Regions from separate parts of the Enterobacter sp. HK169 genome, predicted to be linked through region 3. Evidence: predicted binding sites of a transcription regulator. Region 3 holds the regulator's gene; each other region holds the start of a gene.
What was found. The regulator LexA, encoded in region 3, represses DNA repair genes until DNA is damaged. The targets are predictions, from matches to a motif close to TNCTGTATGTACATACAGNA.
Positions count from the first base shown of each region.

Region 1: a site for LexA is predicted at 1,771-1,790, ahead of dinB (DNA polymerase IV). Genes of this name have one in related genera too.
Region 2: a site for LexA is predicted at 1,797-1,816, ahead of rmuC (DNA recombination protein RmuC). Genes of this name have one in related genera too.

Region 1 covers NZ_CP017087.1:3,861,777-3,866,624, forward strand. Annotated here, with positions in the region: gene nqrE (NADH:ubiquinone reductase (Na(+)-transporting) subunit E) at 1-262, shown strand, start outside; gene nqrF (NADH:ubiquinone reductase (Na(+)-transporting) subunit F) at 273-1,496, shown strand; gene nqrM ((Na+)-NQR maturation NqrM) at 1,496-1,699, shown strand; gene dinB (DNA polymerase IV) at 1,808-2,866, shown strand; gene pepD (cytosol nonspecific dipeptidase) at 2,944-4,401, opposite strand; gene gpt (xanthine phosphoribosyltransferase) at 4,662-4,848, shown strand, end outside.
Region 2 covers NZ_CP017087.1:2,721,141-2,725,988, forward strand. Annotated here, with positions in the region: gene ubiE (bifunctional demethylmenaquinone methyltransferase/2-methoxy-6-polyprenyl-1,4-benzoquinol methylase UbiE) at 1-229, opposite strand, end outside; gene rmuC (DNA recombination protein RmuC) at 296-1,753, opposite strand; gene udp (uridine phosphorylase) at 1,893-2,654, opposite strand; gene EnteroDNA1_RS12975 (dienelactone hydrolase family protein) at 2,910-3,716, shown strand; gene metE (5-methyltetrahydropteroyltriglutamate--homocysteine S-methyltransferase) at 3,763-4,848, opposite strand, start outside.
Region 3 covers NZ_CP017087.1:3,258,904-3,263,751, forward strand. Annotated here, with positions in the region: gene gntU (gluconate transporter) at 1-152, shown strand, start outside; gene plsB (glycerol-3-phosphate 1-O-acyltransferase PlsB) at 272-2,692, opposite strand; gene EnteroDNA1_RS15455 (diacylglycerol kinase) at 2,847-3,215, shown strand; gene lexA (transcriptional repressor LexA) at 3,324-3,932, shown strand; gene dinF (MATE family efflux transporter DinF) at 3,996-4,848, shown strand, end outside.

The DNA of each region.
Region 1 (4,848 bases), 600 kb from region 3:
CCTGCCGCTGATCGCGGTGAACTGCGCCATCTTCGGTGGCGTCTCGTTTATGGTGCAGCGTGATTACAACTTCAGCGAATCCGTGGTGTACGGTTTTGGTTCCGGCATCGGCTGGATGCTGGCGATTGTCACCATGGCGGGGATCCGCGAGAAAATGAAATATGCCAACGTGCCTGCGGGTCTGCGTGGCCTGGGGATCACCTTTATCACCACCGGGCTGATGGCGCTGGGCTTTATGTCCTTCTCCGGTGTGCAGCTATAAGGGCAAACAGATGGAAATTATCCTTGGCGTGGTGATGTTCACGCTGATTGTACTTGTGCTGTCAGGGCTTATTCTGGCGGCGCGCGCGAAGCTGGTAAATTCCGGCGACGTGGTCATTGATATTAACGACGAGCCGCAGAATCAGATCCGCACGCCGGCGGGAGACAAGCTGCTCAACACGCTCTCCGGTAACGGCATTTTTGTCTCCTCAGCCTGCGGCGGCGGCGGTTCCTGCGGACAGTGCCGCGTGACGGTAAAAGAGGGCGGTGGCGATATTCTGCCAACCGAACTGGCGCATATCACAAAGCGTGAGGCAAAAGAGGGCTGTCGTCTGGCCTGCCAGGTCGCGGTGCGCCAGAACATGAAGATTGAGCTGCCGGAAGAGATCTTCGGCGTCAAAAAATGGGAGTGCGAGGTTATCTCTAATGATAACAAAGCCACCTTTATAAAAGAGCTGAAGCTGCGGGTGCCGGAAGGCGAGCATGTCCCGTTCCGCGCCGGAGGCTACATTCAGATCGAGTGCCCGGAGCACGCTGTGGCCTATGCGGACTTTGACGTGCCGCATGAGTACCGCGCCGACTGGGACAAATTCAATCTCTTCCGCTTTGTATCTGAGGTGAAAGAGCCGACGCTGCGCGCCTACTCGATGGCCAACTATCCGGAAGAGAAGGGCATCATCATGCTCAACGTGCGTATCGCCACGCCGCCACCGAATGTGCCGGATGCACCGCCGGGCGTCATGTCGTCATACATCTGGTCGCTGAAGCCTGGCGATAAGGTGACGATCTCCGGCCCGTTCGGGGAGTTCTTCGCGAAAGATACCGATGCGGAAATGGTCTTTATCGGCGGCGGTGCCGGTATGGCCCCGATGCGCTCGCACATCTTTGACCAGCTCAAGCGGCTGGGTAGCCAGCGTAAGATCAGCTTCTGGTACGGGGCGCGCTCGCTGCGCGAGATGTTCTATGAAGATGAGTTTGAACAGCTGGCGCGTGAAAACCCGAACTTTACCTTCCATGTGGCGCTTTCCGATCCGCAGCCGGAAGATAACTGGACGGGCTATACGGGGTTCATCCACAACGTGCTGTATGAAAACTACCTCAAACAGCACCCGGCGCCTGAGGACTGCGAGTTCTATATGTGTGGTCCGCCGATGATGAACGCCGCCGTGATTAAGATGCTGAAAGATCTCGGTGTCGAAGATGAGAACATCATGCTCGATGACTTTGGAGGCTGATGATGCTGACGTTTCTGGCAACTTTTGTGGTGTTTGTGCTTGTCATCTTCGGCATGTCGTTAGGCTGGATCGTTAAGCGGAAAAGCATTCAGGGCAGCTGCGGCGGTATTTCCTCTATTGGGATGGAAAAGGTTTGCGACTGTCCGGAACCGTGCGATGCGCGGAAGAAAAGGATGGCCCGCGAGCAGCAGCGCATTATTTAATTTTTTGCAGGCCGGGTAAGGCAAAGCCGCCACCCGGCGTTCTCACATCTGCTTCTCAATCCTCATTTGTTTACTGTATACTTATCCAGTGATGAGTGAGGGCTTACTATGCGCAAAATAATCCATGTCGATATGGACTGCTTTTTTGCCGCAGTGGAGATGCGTGACAACCCGGCGCTGCGGGATATTCCCATCGCCATTGGCGGCAGCCGCGTTCAGCGTGGTGTCATCAGCACCGCCAACTATCCTGCGCGCAAATTTGGCGTGCGCAGCGCGATGCCGACGGCGATGGCCTTAAAGCTTTGCCCTCATCTCACGCTTCTGCCCGGCCGGTTTGAAGCCTATAAAGAGGCTTCCCTCCATATTCGGGAAATCTTCTCCCGCTATACCTCTCTGATAGAGCCGCTGTCGCTGGACGAAGCCTATCTGGATGTGACCGACAGCGTGCACTGCCACGGCTCCGCCACGCTGATGGCGCAGGAGATCCGCCAGAGGATTTTCCACGAGCTGAATCTGACGGCATCGGCGGGCGTCGCGCCCGTTAAATTCCTCGCCAAAATCGCCTCCGATTTAAATAAGCCCAACGGTCAATACGTCATCACGCCTGACGAGGTGCCGGCGTTTTTGAAAACGCTGCCGCTCGGCAAAATCCCCGGCGTGGGAAAAGTCTCCGCCGCAAAGCTGGAAAGCATGGGGCTACGGACCTGCGAAGACGTGCAGCGAAGCGATCTCGCTATGCTGCTCAAGCGCTTTGGAAAGTTTGGCCGCGTGCTGTGGGAGCGCAGCCAGGGAATTGACGATCGCGATGTGAACAGCGAACGGCTACGGAAATCCGTCGGCGTTGAGCGCACCCTCATTGAAGATATTCATGACTGGTCCGAATGCGAAACCATTATCACGGAACAGCTTTACCCGGAGCTGGAACGACGCTTAAGCAAGGTGAAGCCGGATCTGCTCATCGCCCGTCAGGGCATCAAGCTTAAATTCAACGACTTCCAGCAGACAACGCAGGAACACGTCTGGCCGCGTCTGAATAAAGACGATCTTATCGCGACGGCGAAAAAGGCATGGGAAGAGCGCCGGGGCGGGCGAGGGGTGAGGCTGGTGGGATTACACGTTACGCTGCTGGATCCGCAGCTAGAGCGCCAGCTGGTTCTGGGATTGTAAAAAAGCCCGGTGGCGCTACGCTTACCGGGCCTACGTTTTTCACCCTCTTCCTGTGGGAGAGGGCTGGGGCGAGGGTATTACTTAACTGGGATCGCTTTCAGCAGCTCAGTCAGCAGCGTCCAGTAGTGACCGACGCTTTCGATATGAACCTGCTCATCCGGCGAGTGCGGACCGGTAATGGTTGGCCCGATGGACACCATATCCATATCCGGATACGGTTTCTTGAACAGACCACATTCCAGACCGGCGTGGATCACCTGAATGTTCGGCGTGCTGTTGAACAGACGCTGATAGGTTTCACGCACCAGCGCCATCACCGGAGAACTTGCATCCGGCTGCCAGCCCGGGTAGCTGCCTTTTGCAGACGTTTTTGCGCCCGCCAGCGTGCCCAGTGATTCAAGCATGCTCACCACGTACTCTTTACCGCTGTCGATAAGGGAGCGGATCAGGCAGATGATTTCCGCGCTGTCGTCGCTCATGGTCACCACTCCCACGTTCAGTGAGGTTTCCACCACGCCTTTCGCCACGTCAGAGTTGCGGATCACGCCGTTTGGCGTCGCGTTCAGCAGCTGAACGAAGGTGTCACGAGACTGCGCGGTCAGAGCGGCTTTATCTGTAGAAACAGATTCCAGCACCACGGTCAGGTTTTTCTCTTTCGCCGACAGTTCGTTCTTCAGGATATCCAGGTACACGGTGGAGAGTTTTTTCAGCTCGTCCGCTTTTGCCGCTGGAACCGCTACGGTGGCGAAGGCTTCGCGCGGAATCGCGTTACGCAGTGTACCTCCGTTGAAGTCTACCAGACGCAGATCCAGCTCGGCCGCATGGCCTGCCAGGAAGCGCGCCAGCAGCTTGTTGGCGTTACCCAGACCCAGGTGAATATCACCGCCGGAGTGGCCGCCTTTCAGCCCTTTCAGCGTCAGCTTGAAGGTCTGGAAGCCAGCAGGAATCGCTTCGCGCTTCAGCGGCAGGGTAGAGATGAAATCAATCCCGCCCGCGCAGCCCATGTAGATCTCGCCTTCTTCTTCAGAGTCGGTGTTGATCAGGATGTCCGCCTGCAGCCAGTTCGCCTGCAGACCGAACGCGCCGTCCATGCCCGCTTCTTCGGTCATGGTCAGCAGCACTTCCAGCGGACCGTGCTCAACGCTGTCGTCGGCCAGCACGGCCAGCGCAGATGCCATACCGATGCCGTTATCCGCGCCCAGCGTGGTGCCGCGTGCTTTCACCCAGTCGCCGTCGATGTACGGTTGAATCGGGTCTTTGGTGAAGTCGTGAACGGTGTCGTTGTTCTTCTGTGGCACCATGTCCAGGTGCGCCTGCAGCACAACCGGTTTGCGGTTTTCCATGCCTGCGGTAGCCGGTTTGCGGATCAGAATGTTGCCAACCTGGTCACGTTCAGCATGCAGACCTTTTTCCTTCGCCCAGCCCATAATATGTTCGGCAAGCTGTTCTTCGTGGTAGGAAGGGTGTGGAATGGAGCAGATTTTCGCAAAAATATCCCACAGCGGCTGCGGAGATAATTGAGACAGTTCAGACACGATAAGTCTCCTTGTCGAGGCGCTGCAAACAGGGTTGCAGGTCACAGGGTTAGCAGGTTAATAGTTACCACAAGTCAGGCTTGCGAGATGAAACTGAGAATACCACTTTCTCTGCTGGCTGGTAGCATAAAGCATGTAAAAACTCAGGCAGAGGGCGCTAAACACTGGTTTTTAGTGCGTCAGATCTCTATAATCTCGCGCAACCTATTTCCCCCTCGAACACTTTTTAAGCCGTATAAAAACAGGCTGGGACACTTCACATGAGCGAAAAATACGTCGTCACCTGGGACATGTTGCAGATTCACGCACGCAAACTGGCTGCGCGTCTGATGCCTTCCGAACAGTGGAAAGGCATTATTGCCGTCAGCCGTGGCGGTCTGGTACCGGGGGCGCTGCTGGCACGTGAGCTGGGTATTCGTCATGTCGATACCGTTTGCATCTCCAGCT
Region 2 (4,848 bases), 540 kb from region 3:
AATCGCCCGTACCACCGGCTAAATCCAGCACCGTTTGTCCACGACGTACGCCGCTGCAGTCAATGGTGAAGCGCTTCCACAAGCGATGAATGCCGAACGACATCAGGTCATTCATTACATCGTACTTCGCCGCCACGGAATGAAATACGTGGGCCACCATGTCAGCTTTCTGCGCTTTGGCGACAGTCTGAAAGCCAAAGTGCGTTGTGTCTTGTGAATCGTCAGCCATCTCAGAGCCTGCTTATCAGTAAAATGTTCGTGAAGTGTAACAGATTGGGCGCGTTTGCCCTACGTTTCAACCACCGCGAAAGAAACGCGCTGGAGTCTCGTCTGGTGATAAATCCGCCGCTAACGTGTTGTCTTCACTGTTTGTCTTTTGTTCGTCCGCGCCTTCTCGCAGGCGAAATTCGTCGTCCTGGGCGGTGGCCTGTTCGACCAATTCCGGATTAATCTCGCGTTTAACCTCAACCCCCAGGCTGCGGAATGATTCAGCCTGTGCCAGCAGATTGCCGCGTCCGGAGGCGAGTTTTTTCATCGCCTGGCGGTAGTTATCCTGCGCACGATCCAGGCTCTGCCCGACTGAAGACATGTCGTCCACGAAGAGGCGCATTTTGTCGTACAGCTTGCTGGCGCGATCGGCAATCTGCTGCGCGTTGCGGCTCTGGTGCTCATAGCGCCACAGGTTCGCAATGGTGCGTAACGCCACCAGCAGCGTGGTGGGGCTGACCAGCATAATGTTATTTTTGAGCGCTTCGGTGATAAGTTCAGGCTGTCTGTCGAGTGCCAGCAGGAACGCGGGTTCTACCGGGATGAACATCAGGACATAGTCCAGCGAGCGCAGACCCGGCAGCTGCTGGTAGTCTTTTCTGCCAAGCAGGCGAATATGATTACGCACGGAGGCAATGTGCTCCTGCAGCGCAGACTCGCGGGTGTAGTCATCGTCCGCATTAAAGTAGCGTTCATACGCCACCAGCGTCATTTTGGCGTCAATCACCACATCTTTACCCTGCGGCAGCCGCACGATGACATCCGGCTGCATACGCGAGCGGGCATCGTTTTCGATACTCACCTGCGTTTCGTACTCGTATCCTTCGCGCAGACCAGAGGCCTCAAGCACGCGGGTCAGCACCACTTCTCCCCAGTTGCCCTGGGTTTTGTTATCCCCTTTCAGCGCGCGGGTCAGGTTGACCGCTTCCTGCGCCATTTGCGCATTCAGCTGCTGAAGATTGCGAATCTCATGCGCCAGCGTGTGCCGCTCGCGGGCTTCCTGACCAAAGCTGTCCTGCACCTGACGGCGAAAACCGTCCAGCTGTTCGCGCAGCGGCGTCAGCAGGCTGTTCAGGCTCTGGCGGTTCTGTTCGTCAACGCGGCGGTTGCTGTGCTCAAAAATTCGGTTGGCGAGGTTCTCAAACTGTTCGCTGAGGCGCTGCTCGCTGTTGATCATCTGGCGGATTTTGTCTTCCGCATGCAGCTGGGTGGATTCAAGGCGAGTAGTGACTTCGCGGAGATCGGCCTCCAGCGAGGTGTTAATGTCTCGCAGGTTACGCAGCTCGTTGTTGAGCAGTTCGCACTCGTCGCGCCAGTGTTCGCTCAAAGCAAGCTGCTGTTTTGCCGCGCTTAAATCGGCGACCATCTCTTCTCGCTCGGCCAGCTGGTCGGCCTTCTGCTGCGCATGCTGGTAGCTGGAAATCAGCCAGCCAATCCCTAAGCCCACCAGCGCAATCACCGCGTAAATCAGGATCGAGATATCCACAATGCCCCCTGCATCAACGTATTACCCGCACAAAATAGAATTGTGCTGTATAAACGTCCAGTTTGAAAGGGTTTTCCTGCGAGGCGCTACGCAAAAAATAAAGGCCGAACGCGTCGGCCTTTGATTACAGAAGAGAGGATCAGATCAGGCGACGCGCTGCTTCCACCACGATTTTCACTGCATGACTTTCGGTCTGCTTCATGGTTTCGGCGTTCGGGATCTCCTGCTGGGTACGGTTGACGATCACGCCCGCCACCATACCGGCACGCAGACCCTGGCTTGCGCACATGGTCAGCAGCGTTGCGGATTCCATTTCGTAGTTCATCACGCCCATGGACTGCCACTCTTCCATTGAGCCTTTGAAACGGCTAACCACGCGGCCTGAGAAGGTGTCGTAACGCTCCTGGCCCGGGTAGAAGGTGTCGGAAGAGGCGGTGACGCCCACGTGGGTGGTTGCGCCCACGGATTTCGCGGCTTCAACCAGCGCGGTGGTGCATTCGAAATCAGCCACTGCCGGGAATTCCATCGGTGCAAAGTGCAGGCTTGCGCCGTCCAGACGAACGGACGCGGTCGTGACCAGCACGTCTCCGACGTTGATGTGCGGCTGGATAGCGCCGGTGGTACCGATACGCAGGAAAGTACGGATGCCCAGCTGTGCCAGCTCTTCAACAGCAATAGACGTAGACGGACCACCGATACCGGTAGAGCACACGATCACCGCTTTGCCATCCAGCTCTGCGCGCCAGGTGGTGAACTCACGATGGGCAGCCAGCTTGACCGGCTTATCCATCAGCGCGGCGATCTTTTCCACACGCTCAGGATCGCCAGGGACGATAGCGAGAGTAGCCCCTTGTAAATCGTTTTTGGTGAGGCCGAGATGAAAAACATCAGACTTAGACATAGGTGACTCCTCTGTGGGTCGGTTAGTCAGAAGAAGTAAAACGGTACTTTACAGAAGCAGTAAGCATATTTTCGTGACACACCTCACCATGAATGAAAATGATTACATTGAATTTCCATAAAAAAGTGATTTACATCACATTAACAAGTTATAACGCCTGGTGCTGCACAAAAGATAGACCGTTTAAGGCACTGTGAGTTGTTAACCTGGTGTCTATATTTACCTTTGCGCTAACTCATTGGTACGGAGAATGCCATGACTGAAAAAACCGGTTTTGCACCTGCTGCGGCCCCACATGCTTCAACCATCGTGTCGACGCCAGAAGCGGCAATTACCGCGGGCGAGACCTCCATTCCCTCGCAGGGGGAGAATATGCCTGCTTATCACGCACGGCCAAAATCGGCAGACGGTCCGCTGCCCATCGTGATTGTGATTCAGGAGATATTTGGTGTTCACGAACACATTCGCGACCTCTGCCGCCGACTGGCGCTGGAAGGGTATCTGGCCGTTGCGCCAGAGCTCTACTTCCGTCAGGGCGATCCGAACGACTACAGCGATATTCCAACATTGCTCAGCAACCTGGTGAGCAAAGTCCCGGACGCGCAGGTGCTGGCCGATCTCGACCACGTCGCCAGCTGGGCGGCGCGCAACGGCGGCGATCCGCATCGTCTGCTGGTCACGGGTTTCTGCTGGGGTGGACGCATTAGCTGGCTGTATGCCGCGCATAACCCGCAGCTCAAAGCCGCTGTCGCCTGGTACGGCAAACTGGTGGGTGAAAAAACGCTGAACTCGCCGAAACATCCCGTCGATATAGCCACGGAGCTAAACGCCCCCGTGTTAGGACTTTACGGCGGTCAGGACACCGGTATTTCGCTGGATTCGGTTGAGACCATGCGCCATGCGCTCCGTGCGGCCAATGCGAAGGCAGAGATCGTGGTGTATCCGGATGCCGGGCACGCGTTTAACGCCGATTATCGTCCGAGCTATCACGCAGAATCAGCCAAAGATGGCTGGCAAAGAATGCTGGCGTGGTTTAGCCAGTACGGCGGTAAGAAAGCGTAATAAAAAAAGCCCGGTGGCGGCTATGCCTTACCGGGCCTACGCATCATCAAGCCTGACGCAAGTTTTGCGCCGCCTTCACCATGTTCGCCAGCGCCGCGCGCGTCTCCGGCCAGCCGCGGGTTTTCAGTCCGCAGTCCGGGTTCACCCACAGGCGCTCTGCCGGAATGCGCTGGGCCGCTTTTTTCAGCAGGGCTTCAATCCACTCCACGCTCGGCACGTTCGGGGAGTGAATGTCGTACACGCCCGGCCCGATTTCATTCGGGTAGTCGAACTCTTCAAACGACTCCAGCAGCTCCATGTCTGAACGCGAGGTCTCGATGGTGATCACGTCGGCATCGAGCGCGGCAATCGAATCCATAATGTCGTTGAATTCGCAGTAACACATGTGGGTGTGGATCTGGGTATCGTCCTTCGCCACCGCGGCGTTGATGCGGAACGCCTCCACGCCCCACTGCAGGTAGGCATCCCAGTCGCTGCGGCGCAGCGGCAAGCCTTCGCGCAGGGCCGGTTCGTCAATCTGAATAATGCCAATGCCTGCCGCTTCCAGATCCGCCACCTCATCACGCAGCGCCAGGGCGATCTGTTTGGCAATGGTTTCACGAGTCACGTCTTCACGCGGGAACGACCAGCAGAGAATGGTCACCGGACCGGTGAGCATCCCTTTTACCGGCTTATCGGTCAGGGACTGGGCATACTTCGCCCACTCCACGGTGATCGCTTCCGGGCGGCTGACGTCACCGATAACCACCGGCGGCTTCACGCAGCGTGAGCCGTAGCTCTGCACCCAGCCGTTCTGGGTAAAGACAAAGCCGTCCAGGTGCTCACCAAAATATTCCACCATGTCGTTACGCTCGGCCTCGCCGTGCACCAGCACGTCCAGCCCCAGGCGTTCCTGCTCGATAATCGCCTGCTTGATGTGTTCGGCGATGCCGGTGCGATAGTGATTCGCATCCAGATTGCCCTTCTTGAAGTCCAGACGCAGGCCGCGTATTTCCGTAGTTTGCGGGAAAGAGCCAATTGTGGTGGTCGGCCACGCGGGCAGATTAAAGCGGGCGCGCTGCGCTTCGGCGCGCACCTCGTAAGGGCTCTGCCGCTGGCTGTCCTGAGCGGTGATGGCCGCCAGGCGTTTTTC
Region 3 (4,848 bases):
TCTCTCACGTTAACGACGCGGGCTTCTGGCTGTTCGGTAAATTTACCGGCGCCACCGAAGCGCAAACCCTGAAAACCTGGACGCTGATGGAAACCATCCTTGGCACGACGGGTGCCATTGTCGGGATGATTGCTTTCACACTGCTGAGCTGAATGCGGTGATTTAACAAGGCTCAAAAATAAGGCCCGGTAGCGTTAACGCTTACCGGGCCTTTATATTATGCAGAACGCCAGGCCGGGTCAGGTGAAACCACCAACCTGGCTTTTTCACATCACTCGCCCTGCGTCGCGCTCTCGATCGTCAAACGCACATCTGACGTAATGAGTTCGGCCAGCATCTGGTACACCTTCAGCGTCTCTTCCGGCTCGGCATCACCCGTATCGCTGATGTAGCCTTCGTCACGCAGCGTCAGGACCAGAGAGCTGAAGACCGCTTTGTCGAAGAATTCCGGGGCGTTAATGCCGTGCAGAACGGACAGGCGCTGTGCCAGCGTCCGGCTCTCTTTCTCCAGCGTGCCGCGGTTGATAGACGGGTTCGCACTCAGCAGCCAGAACGTAATGGCGTAGCGCTGCAGCGTTTCGCGCGCACCGGCAGCAAGCAGTTGCAGGGTTCGGGAACGCGACGGATTGATGTGCAGCTCGTCATTTGAGACGGTGATCAGCCCCTGACGACGCAGCTCTTCCGTCAGTTTGTCCAGTTCGCCCGCCAGCTCGTCTTTGCTCCAGCGCAGGAACAGCTCCGCTTTCAGCATCGGATAGAGCGTCTCAACGTGACGCAATAGCTCCTGACGCGAAATACGGCGATGCTGGGTGATGATAGCCGCCATGAGTGACGGCAGCATCAGCATATGGGTGATGTTGTTGCGGTAGTAGGTCATCAGCACTGCCTGCTCGCGCGGCAGAATGATGATGTCGCCGATCGTGTCCTTTTCGACTTCAAACTTGTTCATCTGCAGCGCGTGATCGATAAGCTCACTGGCGGTAGCAGAAGGCACGGTTGAATCAACGGAATACGGCACATTGCGCATCATGTCCAGATAGCAATCCAGCTGCTCCGTGAGCTGTTCGCGGGTCAGCGAGCGCTGACGCGAAGCCAGAAGCGCCGTACAGCACAGGTTCATGGCGTTAGCCGCACCGGCGTTGTTAATGCGCACCATCAGCTCGGACGCGATGCCGTTGACCGTTGGCGTCAGCCAGGCCGGACGAATCGCTTCGATAGGATCGATGGACTCGCGCCACTCGGGAACGTGATGGTTCAGATACGTCATCAGCGGCATGGGTTCGCCGAAGTTCACGTAGCCCTGACCGAGATTGCGTAGCTTGCTCAAACCGCGCAGCATCTGCGGCAGGCTCTCTTTCTCTTTGGTCGCACCGCGCAGCTCTTTGGCGTACGTGCCCACTTCCATCACGTGCTCATAGCCAATGTAAATTGGCACCAGCGTGATTGGACGGGTTCCTCCGCGCAGCATCGCCTGAATGGTCATCGACAGCGTGCCGGTCTTCGGATCGAGCAGACGTCCGGTACGGGAACGACCGCCTTCCACGAAGTACTCCACGGAATAGCCGCGGCTGAACAGCTCGCCCAGATACTCGCGGAACACGGTGGAGTAGAGCTTGTTGCCCTTGAAGGTGCGACGGATAAAGAACGCGCCCAGGCGGCGGAAAATCGGACCTGCTGGCCAGAAATTCAGGTTGATACCGGCAGCAATGTGCGGCGGTACCAGCCCCTGGTGATAGAGCACGTAGGAAAGAAGCAGGTAGTCCATGTGGCTGCGGTGGCAGGGAACATAGACAATCTCATGGCCATCGTGCGCCAGCTGACGCACACGTTCGGCATTATGAACGTTGATGCCCTGATACAGGCGGTTCCAGGTAAAGCCGAGAATACGATCGGACAGGCGAATCATCTCGTAAGAGAAGTTCGCTGCAATCTCTTCCATCAGCGCAATGGCGTTCTGCTGGGCTTTCTCATGCGATATTTTCTTGCTGCGCGCTTCGTCTTCAACGGCGCGGGCAATCGCTTTGGAGGCCAAAAGCTTGTTGAACAGATCCTGACGCGCCGGGAGACGCGGCCCTACGGCAGCGAGGCGCTGGCGGGCGAAGTGCATACGCGCCACGCGCGCCAGTTTTTGCGCGATGATCTTGTCGGTACCGTGCTCGTCCGCCATACGACGCAGCGAAACGGAAGGGGAGAAACGCACAAAGCTGTCGCGTCCCAGCCAGGAGACCGCGAAGAACTTCTGGATGCCGTTAAGCATGCGCAGCGGCGGGTTCTCTTCACCTTTTTCACGGCCCGGACGACGACCAAACATCACCGACACCGGCACCATCTGCACATCCAGATCGGGGTTGCTGCGGTGCAGGTCAAGATAGTCGTGGAACAGCTTGATGGACTCTTCTTTTGGCGTGTAGTAGGTAAACACGCGCGGTCCACCGTGAATGAACACGTAGCGCGGCAGCAGCGTACCGTCAACTTCAAGCGGTTCAAGCGGGTCCGGTAAGTCATGCGCCAGACACTGGGCGCGCAGCGTCAGTAAGTCTGCCTTCGAGTTATAAGGCAAAACGTACATAATAGGACGCGACGTATCGAGCCCCAATTCCAGCGCGGGTTCTGCTGGGATAGACTTGCTTTTTACCAGGATGCTTAATGGTAAATTAAGTAATTTGTAGTAAATTCGTGGCCAGCCGGACATAAACGATGTAAAGCCTCTGGTTAATAATGCAATTGCGGCGCAAGGATAACAGAAAGCGCGCAAAATTTCTGTTGTTACCCGTCATACTTCAGGCTGTAGCGAAACGCGCTACAGTTCCTGTTACTGACGCTTTTTTTCATAAAAGGTTCTTTTAATGGCCAATAATACCACTGGGTTAACGCGTATCATCAAAGCCGCCGGCTATTCATGGAAAGGTTTCCGTGCCGCGTGGATCAACGAAGCCGCCTTTCGCCAGGAGGGCGTCGCCGCTATCATCGCGGTGATCATCGCCTGTTTCCTTGATGTTGATGCTATTACCCGCGTACTTCTTATCGGTTCCGTGCTTCTGGTGATGATAGTGGAAATTCTTAATAGCGCTATTGAAGCCGTTGTTGATCGCATTGGTTCAGATTTCCACGAGCTTTCTGGCCGCGCAAAAGACATGGGCTCTGCTGCCGTGTTGCTGGCGATTATCACTGCCGTTATCACCTGGGTCACGCTGCTTTGGTCACATTTCCGATGAGCCTCGAGGAATAATTAAGTCCCTGGTTTTTTGTGCAGTTTTTGGTTCCAAAATCGCCTTTGACTGTATATACTCACAGCATAACTGTATATACACCCAGGGGGCGGAATGAAAGCGTTAACGACCAGGCAGCAAGAGGTGTTTGATCTCATCCGGGATCATATCGGCCAGACGGGTATGCCACCCACGCGTGCGGAAATCGCGCAGCGTCTGGGCTTCCGTTCTCCGAATGCTGCCGAAGAACACCTGAAAGCGCTGGCGCGTAAAGGCGTGATTGAGATTGTTTCAGGCGCGTCACGCGGTATCCGCCTGCTGGTGGAAGAAGAGACGGGCATTCCGCTGATAGGCCGTGTTGCCGCCGGTGAGCCTTTACTGGCACAGCAGCATATTGAAGGCCACTACCAGGTCGATCCTGGCATGTTCAAACCGAGCGCAGATTTCCTGCTGCGCGTTAGCGGTATGTCGATGAAAGACATCGGTATTCTTGATGGCGATCTGCTTGCGGTGCACAAAACGCAGGATGTGCGTAACGGCCAGGTAGTTGTCGCGCGCATTGATGATGAAGTTACCGTCAAGCGTCTGAAAAAACAGGGTAACACCGTTCAGCTGCTGCCTGAAAACAATGAGTTCTCCCCGATTGTGGTCGATCTCCGCGAACACAACTTCTCTATCGAAGGACTGGCGGTTGGGGTCATTCGCAACGGTGAATGGCTGTAATCTCTTCCTGACAGGCTATGGCGCCGCTGTAGCCTGCTTCATTCTCCACTCCCGGTATTTTTCATGTCACTGCTGACGGAATCAGATAAGGCATTGTGGCGTCTCGCTCTGCCGATGATTTTCTCTAATATCACCGTGCCCTTGCTGGGGCTGGTCGATACTGCCGTTATTGGTCATCTTGATTCGCCTGTTTATCTTGGCGGCGTGGCGATTGGCGCGACGGCAACCAGCTTCCTGTTTATGCTGCTGCTCTTTTTGCGCATGAGCACCACCGGGCTCACGGCACAGGCTTATGGTGCAAAAGATCCGCTGCGTCTGGCGCGCGCGCTGGTCCAGCCGCTGATCCTTGCGCTTGGCGCGGGAGTGTTAATCGTTTTATTACGTACGCCCCTGATCGACCTTGCGCTCCATGTTGTCGGCGGCAGCGAGGCGGTACTGGCTCAGGCGCGCCGTTTCCTTGAAATTCGCTGGCTCAGCGCGCCCGCCTCGCTGGCAAACCTGGTTCTGCTGGGGTGGCTACTGGGCGTGCAGTACGCCCGTGCACCGGTGATTTTGCTGGTGGTAGGCAACCTTCTCAACATTGTGCTGGATGTCTGGCTGGTAATGGGCCTGCATATGAACGTGCGGGGCGCGGCGCTGGCGACGGCAATTGCCGAATACGGAACCTTTATTATTGGTCTGTGGATGGTCTGGCGCGTGCTGGCGATGCGCGGCATCTCCCTGGCGCTGCTCAAAACCGCATGGCGCGGCAATATCCGTAGGCTGCTGGCGCTTAATCGTGACATCATGCTGCGCTCGCTGCTGCTTCAGCTCTGCTTCGGCGCACTGACGGTTTTCGGGGCGCGACTGGGGCCAGAAATCGTCGCGATCAACGCGGTATTGATGACGCTACTGACCTTTACCGCCTACGCGCTGG